DNA from 2 places in the Microbacterium sp. TWP3-1-2b2 genome. Region 2 is predicted to be linked to the other one. Evidence: predicted binding sites of a transcription regulator. Region 2 holds the regulator's gene; the other holds the start of a gene.

Region 1 (4,420 bases), 1.1 Mb from region 2:
GGGTAGCGGGATTCCGTCGCTGCCGATGCTGCCGTGCGCCTGCGACGAGTGAGATGATCGAACGGATGCTGAACGAATCTGAATCCGCAGAGCTGCGGATGCTGCAGGCCAAGGCGTACGGCCGCGACGGCGTGCTGTCCGCAGCCGAGCTGGCGCGGCTGCGTGAGTTGGAGCGGACTCGGCACCCAGAAGTCATCGAGCCCTCGGCGACCCCGCTCGCCGAGACAGTCGAATCGTTCGAGGCTGAAGCGCCTGACCCTTCGACAGGGCCAGCGGGCGATTCGACAGAGACAGCGGGCGCGTCGACAAGGCGAGGGGGCGACTCAGAGGCGACGGAGTTGCCGGCCGCCGAGCCCGTCGAAGCGTCCGGTCCGTCAGCGGGGCCGACTGCCCGCCGCCGCTGGCCGGTCATCGCGGCGGCATCCGCCGCGATCCTCGCGATCGGTCTCGGCATCGGTTGGGGGATCTGGGGCTGGGACGCCCATTCGTTCGCACTTGCCGCTGCTCACGCCGATCAGCGCACGGAGATCGAAGCGAGCGAGGACTTCGACGCTGGGACGGTCATCCCGGTGGCAGAGCAGTACGGTGTCGTCGTCTGGCGCGCGGAGCGTTCAGATGGCGACGAGGTGTGCGTGATCGTCACCGGGCCGGACAAGACGATCGGTCACGGGTGCATAGGGTCCGAGCAGTTGGATGCCTCGGTCTGGCCGAACGCCTCCGCGACGGTGCCGGAGGGGGAGGACAAGGCCGGGCATCAGCTCGTCGCCGGACTCATCCCCACGGCGACGGGCGAGCTGGTGCCCTTCATCCAGGTCTGGGACCAGAGCAGGGTCGATTGGGAATCGCAGTACAGCGAGTCGGAGCTCGCGCAGCTGCGCGAAGTCGAAGCAGCCGGTTACGAGGGCAGCACGCTCAGCATCCTCGGGTACGACGGTGACACCGTGGTGTGGAGCAATTGGGCGAGCAGCGAATTCTGCGTCATCGCTGCAGTAGACGGAGGCCCGATCGAAGCGTGTGCCGACAATACCCAGTCTGATGTCAATCTCACGCTCGCTGTGATCGTCGACGGCATCCCGACGGAGTATGTCGTACGCCAGTCCGAGATGCGTGGTCCTCAGCTCACGATCATCCGCCACCCGGAAGCTGTGAAAGCCGAGGTCGACCCCGAGACCGGCGATCCGATCGAGTTCACTTTCGACGATCCGATGTTCGACGACCTCGTGAGTGACGGCGAGACCGGCGAGACCGGCGGCTGAGCGTCACACGCGGTCGGCCAGGATCGCCATCCTCCGGTCGCCGACGCGCGTGAGGATCAGTGTCGCGGTCTGTGAGCCCTTCAGGCTCAGCTTCTTCCGGAACGCTGCGGGATCGATGTCCATGCCGCGCTTCTTGATCTCGATGGTTCCGATGTCGTTCGCGCGCAGCACCTGGCTGATCGCCTTCGGGTTGGCGGCCATCACCTCGCGTACGCGGAACGACTGCACGAACGGGGTCGTCAGCGCGGCGTCCCCTGTGAGATAGGCGATCTTCTCATCCAGCATCCCCGCGTCGATGCTCCGTGCGACATCGCCGATCAGCCGTGCACGGATCACGGCACCGTCGGGTTCGTGCAGGAAGGCTCCGAGCTCGCGAACCTCTGCATCCTCGGCATCCGCCCCTGCGGTGAGCTCGTGCGACTCCTCGCCGCGGATCACCAGCGCCGCACGCCGCACGCCCTCGCGCGCCAGCGCGCCCGACCAGAGCACGAGCTCGACGACGCTGCCGTCCGCGCTGACCCACTGCGCTTCGGCGTCTGCCGGAAGGCTGTCGCGATCGTGGCCGGGTCCGAGCTTGATGCCGGTGGGCTGCCGCGCGGCGAGCGCGAACGCCCAGTCGAGTGAGGGCGAGTAGTCGGATGCCGTGACCCGCCGCGTCTCGCTGTGACCCGAGGTGCGGCGTGCGGGGTCGAGCCAGATCGCCGTGCGTGTATCTCGGAGATGTACAGCAACCTCGGACGAATCTGCGGGAAGGCTCCGAGGCTGCTGCACATCTCCGAAGTTGGCGCTCACGAAGTCCTCGGCCGTGCCGTGCTGCACGGTGGCATCTTCGCCGAACGGGGCGAGGTTGTACGCCGCGATCGCTGCTGTGACCTCGTCGGCATCCACCGCCGTGACGCTGAGCCCTGCGCCGGCGAACGCGAGGGAGTCTCCGCCGATTCCGCAGCCGAGGTCGGCCACGCGTTCGATGCCTGCGCGGCGCATGCGGCCGGCGTGACGGGCCGCGACGCCGAGGCGCGTGGCCTGTTCGACGCCTGCTCTGGTGAACAGCATCCGCTCGGCGAAGCCGCCGAACTTCGGCACGGCCTTCGTGCGCAGGTGAGCCTGCCCGACGACAGCGGAGACGAGATCTGGGGAGTGGCCCGCAGCCCGCAGCTTCGAGACCGCAGCGGCGACCTCAGCCGCAGAAGCGATCGTGCCGACCTCATCGAGCAGCCGAAGGCCCTCGGGGGTGAGCAGCGCGGTCAGCTCGGACATCTCCACGGGATCAGCCTACGCGGCCGAAACTGGCACTCGCATTGCATGAGTGCCAGCCGACGCCCTACACTTGTGATTAGCACTCTCGGGTTGAGAGTGCGAACAAGTCTTTCGTGTCAGCGTCAAGAAAGAAGAGGTAGACCGTGTCGGTTTCCATCAAGCCGCTCGAGGACCGCATCGTCATCCAGCAGGTCGAGGCAGAGCAGACCACCGCTAGTGGACTGGTCATCCCCGACACCGCCAAGGAGAAGCCCCAGGAGGGCGAGGTCGTGGCCGTGGGCCCCGGCCGCATCGACGACAACGGCAACCGCGTTCCGCTCGACGTCTCCGTCGGCGACCGCGTCCTGTACAGCAAGTACGGCGGAACCGAGATCAAGTTCGGCGCCGACGAGTACCTGGTGCTCTCGGCTCGCGACGTTCTCGCAGTCGTCGTTCGCTGACGCTTCGACAAGCGCAGCGAACGCGCAGTTCACGAGAAGGCCCGTATGCTACGGCATCCGGGCCTTCTCGCGTCCCCGGCGCCCCCTACCGTCCCCCGCCGAAACCCCCGGCATCCCCGACAGATCCCCGTAGAGCCTCGGGTTGCTCCCCGATGCCGCCCGAGCGCGTGAGTTCCAGACTCAGATCACGCGCCACTCGGCACACTGACGAAAAAGGGGACACATCATGGCTGTGCAGGACAACGACAACTTGCTCGGTGCTCAGTGGAATCTGGGCGTCGAGGATGTCGGCAACGGCAACACGGACAACAGCGACAACTCGACGACGGACAACTCCGACAACTCCGACAATTCCGACAACTCGTGGACGGACAACTCCGACAACTCGGACAACAGCGACAACTCGGACAATTCCGACAACTCGGACAACAGCGACAACTCGACGGATGACAACTCCGACAACTCGGACAACTCGACCGACAACAGCGACAACTCCGACAACAGCGACAACTCCGACAACAGCGACAACTCGGACAACAGCGACAACTCGGACAACAGCGACAACTCGGACGACTCCGACAACTCGATCAACGACTCGTTCCAGGTCAACGATTCCTTCCAGGACAACTCGTGGACCGACAACTCGGATCACTCCGACAACTCGGACAACTCCGACAACTCGATCAACGACTCGTTCCAGAACAATTCGGTGAACGACTCGGGCAACACGACTCTGAACGACCACTCGATCAGCGTCGGCACCCGCCAGTTCAACGCCGGATTCAACGACCTGAACCTCAGCGGAGCGGCCGGTATGGCCGGAGCGACCGGCGGTAATCTCACGATCGACGCACGGGCGACTCTGAACGACCAGTCGGTGAACCAGAACATCTCGACCGCAGCCAGCGGTGCGGGTGCAGCAGGCTCTGCGGGCCTGGCCGGTCTGGGCTACGGAGGCGGCGTTCCATCGGGCGGCGACACCACTGGCGGCGACGTCAACCAGGTCTTCGCGAACAGCAGCGTCACGGCATCCGGTGATGGATCCGTCGCGGCTGGAGGCGACGGCGCGATCCACAACATCAGCACCAACATCACGGTGGGCGATGTGGCGATCGGCAACGAGACCTACACCGATTCGTTCAACGAGGACTTCTCCGACAACTGGTCGATCAACGACTCGTTCCAGGACAACTCGATGACCGACAACTCGGACAACTCGGTGACGGACAACTCCGACAACTCGGACAACTCCGACAACTCGATGACCGATTTCTCGGACAACTGGTCCGTGAACGACTCGTTCCAGGACAACTCGTTGACCGACAACTCCGACACGTGGTCGGTCAACGACTCGTTCCAGGACAGCTCGGTGACCGATGAGTCGCTGAACGTCGACGTCGCAGTCGACGACATCAACGTCGGCAGTCCCACCGGGGACATGAACGACGTCGCCTTCTGAGGCACAGG
Region 2 (4,420 bases):
GCGGCGGGTCTGAGCATCGAGGATGTGCGCCCTGCTGCCGGCCCTGCCTACTCAGGGGTCAGCTTCGACGCCGAAGGCAATCCGATCGCGCCGAGCACCCGTGAGATCGAGCAGCGCTTCGACGCCGAGGGCGTGCCGTTCGTGGGGCCGGGTATGACCTTGCGCCTGCACGGGCGGGTCGCCGGGATGCGTGCCGACGCCGAGCTTCGCGTCATCTCCGTGACAGAGGAGCCGCGAAGGGTCGGCTTCGTGCTCGGCACTGTCGGCGGCTCCGTGGTCAGCGGCGAGGAGCTGTTCGAGATCGAGTGGCGTGAGGGCACTGACGAGGTCTGGTTCACGGTCCGCGCGTTCGATGCGCCGAATGCTCTCGTCTACCGGATGCTTCGCGGACTCGTGAAACGCCGCCGCAAGGAACTGTTCGCGCGCTATCTTCGCGCGATCTCGCCGCTCTACGCGACGCCGCTGTGATGGCGCGAATCTGATGGCCGGGCTCTGATGGCCGGGCCCCTGCCGCTCGGAGACCCTGCGCCGAAGGACGGTCACCTGCCGGCCGATCTGCCGGTGGACGCGAGCGTGCCCTTCTCGGCATACCTGCACATCCCGTTCTGCCGGGTGCGCTGCGGATACTGCGACTTCAACACGTACACGTCGGGTGAACTGCGCGGTGCGCGGCAGGAGGACTACGCCGAGACGCTCACGACGGAGATCGCACTCGCTCATCGCGTTCTGTCGGATGCCGGCGCGCTGCGTCCGATGGACACGGTGTTCTTCGGGGGAGGGACGCCGACGCTGCTTCCTGCCGGAGATCTGGCACGGATGCTGGAGCGCGCCATCGATGCGTTCGGCATCGTGGACGGTGCAGAGATCACGGTCGAGGCGAACCCCGACACAGTGACACCCGCGGTCGCGCGAACGCTCGCGAATGCCGGGGTCACGAGGCTGTCGGTGGGGATGCAGTCGGCTGTGCCTCATGTGCTGGCCGCGCTCGATCGGACCCACCGGCCCGAGAACGTGCGCACCGCGGTCGATGCGGCGAAGGATGCCGGACTCGCCGTCAGCGTGGATCTGATCTACGGCGCGCCGGGGGAGTCGCTCGCCGACTGGGAGATGTCGTTGGACGGCGCGCTCGCGCTGGATTCGGATCACATCTCGGCGTACGCCCTGATCATCGAGGACGGTACGAAGCTCGCGCGTCAGATCCGCCGCGGCGAAGTGCCGAGGCCGGACGACGACCTGCAGGCCGACATGTACGAACTCGCTGATGCGCGCCTCGCCGCGGCGGGGTTCGACTGGTACGAACTGAGCAATTGGGCGCGCAGCGAGGATCAGCGCTCCCGCCATAACATGGCTTACTGGCGGGGGAGCGACTGGTGGGGTTTCGGTCCGGGTGCACACAGTCATGTCGCCGGTCTTCGCTGGTGGAACGTGAAGCACCCCGCCGCGTACGCGCAGCGGCTCGCGGCATCCGAATCGCCGGCAGCGGGGACTGAGAGGCCTGACGCAGAGGCGCACCTGCTCGAGCGGGTCCTGCTGGAGAGCAGGCTGGCTGACGGGCTCGCGATCGCGGACGTCCCCGAGCACAATCGCGAGCGGGTGGCCGGGCTCATCGCGGACGGCCTGATCGACGGAGCCGCCGCAGTGCGCGGGCGTGTGCGACTCACTCTGCGCGGGCGACTGCTCGCCGATGCAGTGGTGCGAGCACTGACCGGTTGATATGGGTGTGCGCGGCCTCCCGCCGGCTGTCAGCACGAGCGGGGTAGAATTGGCACTCGGAGTATTCGAGTGCCAGGCGGGAGGAGTGTGACATGGTCAGTGAGCGCGGTCTGCAGGTTCTCAGAGCCATCGTGCAGGACTACGTCGAGTCGCACGAGCCCGTCGGCAGCAAGTCCATCGTCGATCGGCACTCCTTCGGAGTCTCGGCGGCGACGATCCGCAACGACATGGCCCAGCTCGAGGACGAAGAGCTGATCACGGCGCCGCACACGTCATCCGGCCGAGTGCCGACCGACAAGGGCTACCGCGTCTTCGTGAACCATCTCGCGCAGTTGCGTCCGCTTTCGACCGCGCAGCGCAGCGCCATCGAGTCGTTCCTGACGGACCCGGCAGACCTCGACGACCTGATGGCGCGCACGGTGCGAGTGCTCACGCAGCTCACGGGGCAGGTCGCCCTGGCGCAGTATCCGTCGTTCGCCCGTGCTCATCTGACGCACATCGAGCTGGTCGCGCTCGCCCCGAACCGTCTGCTAGTGGTGCTGGTGACGGACGCCGGTGGAGTGTCGCAGCGCATCGCGGGTCTGCCGGTGGATCTCGAAGATGCGGATGTCGCGGTGCTGCGCGCACGCCTGTCGGCGTTGCTCACCGGTCAATCGGTGCGCGAGGCGTCAGATCGAGTGCAGCTGCTCATCAGCGCACAGGACAGCAGTCGCACGGACGCGGCGATCCAGGTGCTGGGCGGGATCATCGGCGAAGAGCTGGCCGAGTTCCGACAGGAGCGGCTGGTCATGGCAGGGGCCGCGACCCTTGCTCGTCGCGAGCAGGACTTCCGCGGCAGCATCCATCCACTGCTCGCAGCCATCGAGGAGCAGGTGACGCTGCTGCGCCTCATGAGCGAGATGGTGACGGATGAGCACGGACTGGCGGCGAGTATCGGCGCCGAGAACGAACCCTTCGGGCTCCCAGAGGCCTCCATCGTCGCGAGCAACTACGTGACGCACGGCGGCACAGCACGAGTCGGCGTCATGGGGCCGACGCGTATGGACTATCCGAGCAATCTTGCGGCGGCCCGGGCTGTGGCCCGGTACCTGTCGCGCATGCTCGATGAAGACGAGACGAGCCGTTGAGGCGGGTCGATCCACAGCTTGCACATGCAGAAAGGTGATTGTGGCGGACCACTATGAGGTTCTCGGAGTGTCACGAGACGCGACGACGGACGAGATCAAGAAGGCGTACCGGAAGCTCGCTCGACAGCTGCACCCGGATGTGAATCCCGGTGAGGATGCGGCCGAGCGCTTCAAGAGCGTGACCCATGCCTACGACGTGCTCAGCGATGACGAGTCGCGTCGCCGCTATGACATGGGCGGTGGCGACGGCGTCGGCGGTGGGGACTTCGGCGGGTTCGGAGGCTTCGGCGACATCTTCGAGACGTTCTTCGGAGCGGCGCAGGGCGGCGGGCGTGGTGGGCGTCCGCGCTCGCGTCGAGAGCGAGGTCAGGACGCGCTGGTGCGTGTCACGCTCGATCTCGGCGATGTCGTCTTCGGTGCGCACCGTGACATCGAGGTCGACACCGCTGTGCTGTGCGAGACCTGTCAGGGCTCGTGCACGCAGCCGGGCACGTCGCCCGTGACATGCGACATCTGCGGCGGCACCGGCCACGTGCAGCGTCAGGTTCGGAGTCTGCTCGGAAACGTCGTCACGTCGCAGCCCTGCGGCAGCTGCGAGGGCTACGGCACCACGATCCCGCACCCGTGCGGCACGTGCGCCGGCCAGGGGCGCGTGCGTTCTCGTCGGACCGTCTCACTCGACATCCCTTCCGGCGTGGAGACCGGCCTGCGTCTGCAGCTTCCCGGCTCTGGCGAGGTCGGCAAGGCCGGCGGCCCGAACGGAGATCTGTACGTCGAGGTCACCGTGTCGCCCCACGCATCGTTCAGCCGTGACGGCGACGACCTGCTCGCGACGCTCGAGGTGTCGATGTCGGACGCGATCCTCGGCACCGAGACCGCGATTGATGCGCTGGACGGCAAGGTCGACCTCGAGATCCGCCCCGGCGTGCAGTCGGGCGACGTCCTCACGATCAAGGGACGTGGCATCACTCCGTTGCGCGGCACCCAGCGCGGCGATCTCCGAGTCGGTGTGCAGGTGGTGACGCCGACGAAGCTCGATTCGGCGCAGCGCGCGCTGATCGAGGACTTCGCGAAGAAGCAGAAGGCACCTGGTCCACAGCTCGCGCAGTTCCAGCAGGGACTGTTCTCGAAGCTGCGTGACAGGTTCCGCCACTGATCTGGAGGAACCATGGCCCTGCATTTCCTCGTGGAGAGCTCGGGCTCGGCAGCGATCGGCGACACTGTGTCGCTGACGGGCGCCGAGGCCAAGCACGCCGCGGTCGTGCGCCGACTGCGAGTCGGCGAGACCGTGACGATCGGTGACGGCGCCGGCACGTGGCTGGACGGCGCGGTCACTGATGTCTCGGCGACGCGCGTCGATGTGCAGATCACCGGACGCGCTGAAGCAGACACTCCGTCGACCCGCCTGGTGCTCGTACAGGCACTCGCCAAGGGAGATCGCGACGAACTCGCCGTGCAGGCCGCATGCGAACTCGGTGTCGATGAGGTCGTGCCGTGGCAGGCGTCGCGGAGCATCTCCCGGTGGGAGGGGCCCAAGGCGATCAAGGGGCGCGAACGGTGGGGTGCGATCGTGCGCGAGG

What was found. Region 2 encodes HrcA, which represses chaperone genes, less so after heat shock. Its sites were predicted from a motif close to TTNGCACTCGNNNNNNNCGAGTGCNAA; they were not measured.
Region 1: groES (co-chaperone GroES) is a predicted target of HrcA. The motif match lies at 2,543-2,569, and genes of this name have one in related genera.

The regions. Positions count from the first base shown of each region.
Region 1 covers NZ_JAFCTS010000001.1:1,693,147-1,697,566, reverse strand. Annotated here, with positions in the region: gene ACP7AR_RS08390 (hypothetical protein) at 1-6, shown strand, start outside; gene ACP7AR_RS08385 (hypothetical protein) at 66-1,256, shown strand; gene ACP7AR_RS08380 (class I SAM-dependent methyltransferase) at 1,260-2,519, opposite strand; gene groES (co-chaperone GroES) at 2,657-2,953, shown strand; gene ACP7AR_RS08370 (hypothetical protein) at 3,180-4,412, shown strand.
Region 2 covers NZ_JAFCTS010000001.1:623,362-627,781, forward strand. Annotated here, with positions in the region: gene ACP7AR_RS03120 (DUF1990 family protein) at 1-468, shown strand, start outside; gene hemW (radical SAM family heme chaperone HemW) at 496-1,713, shown strand; gene hrcA (heat-inducible transcriptional repressor HrcA) at 1,806-2,840, shown strand; gene dnaJ (molecular chaperone DnaJ) at 2,881-3,996, shown strand; gene ACP7AR_RS03140 (16S rRNA (uracil(1498)-N(3))-methyltransferase) at 4,009-4,420, shown strand, end outside.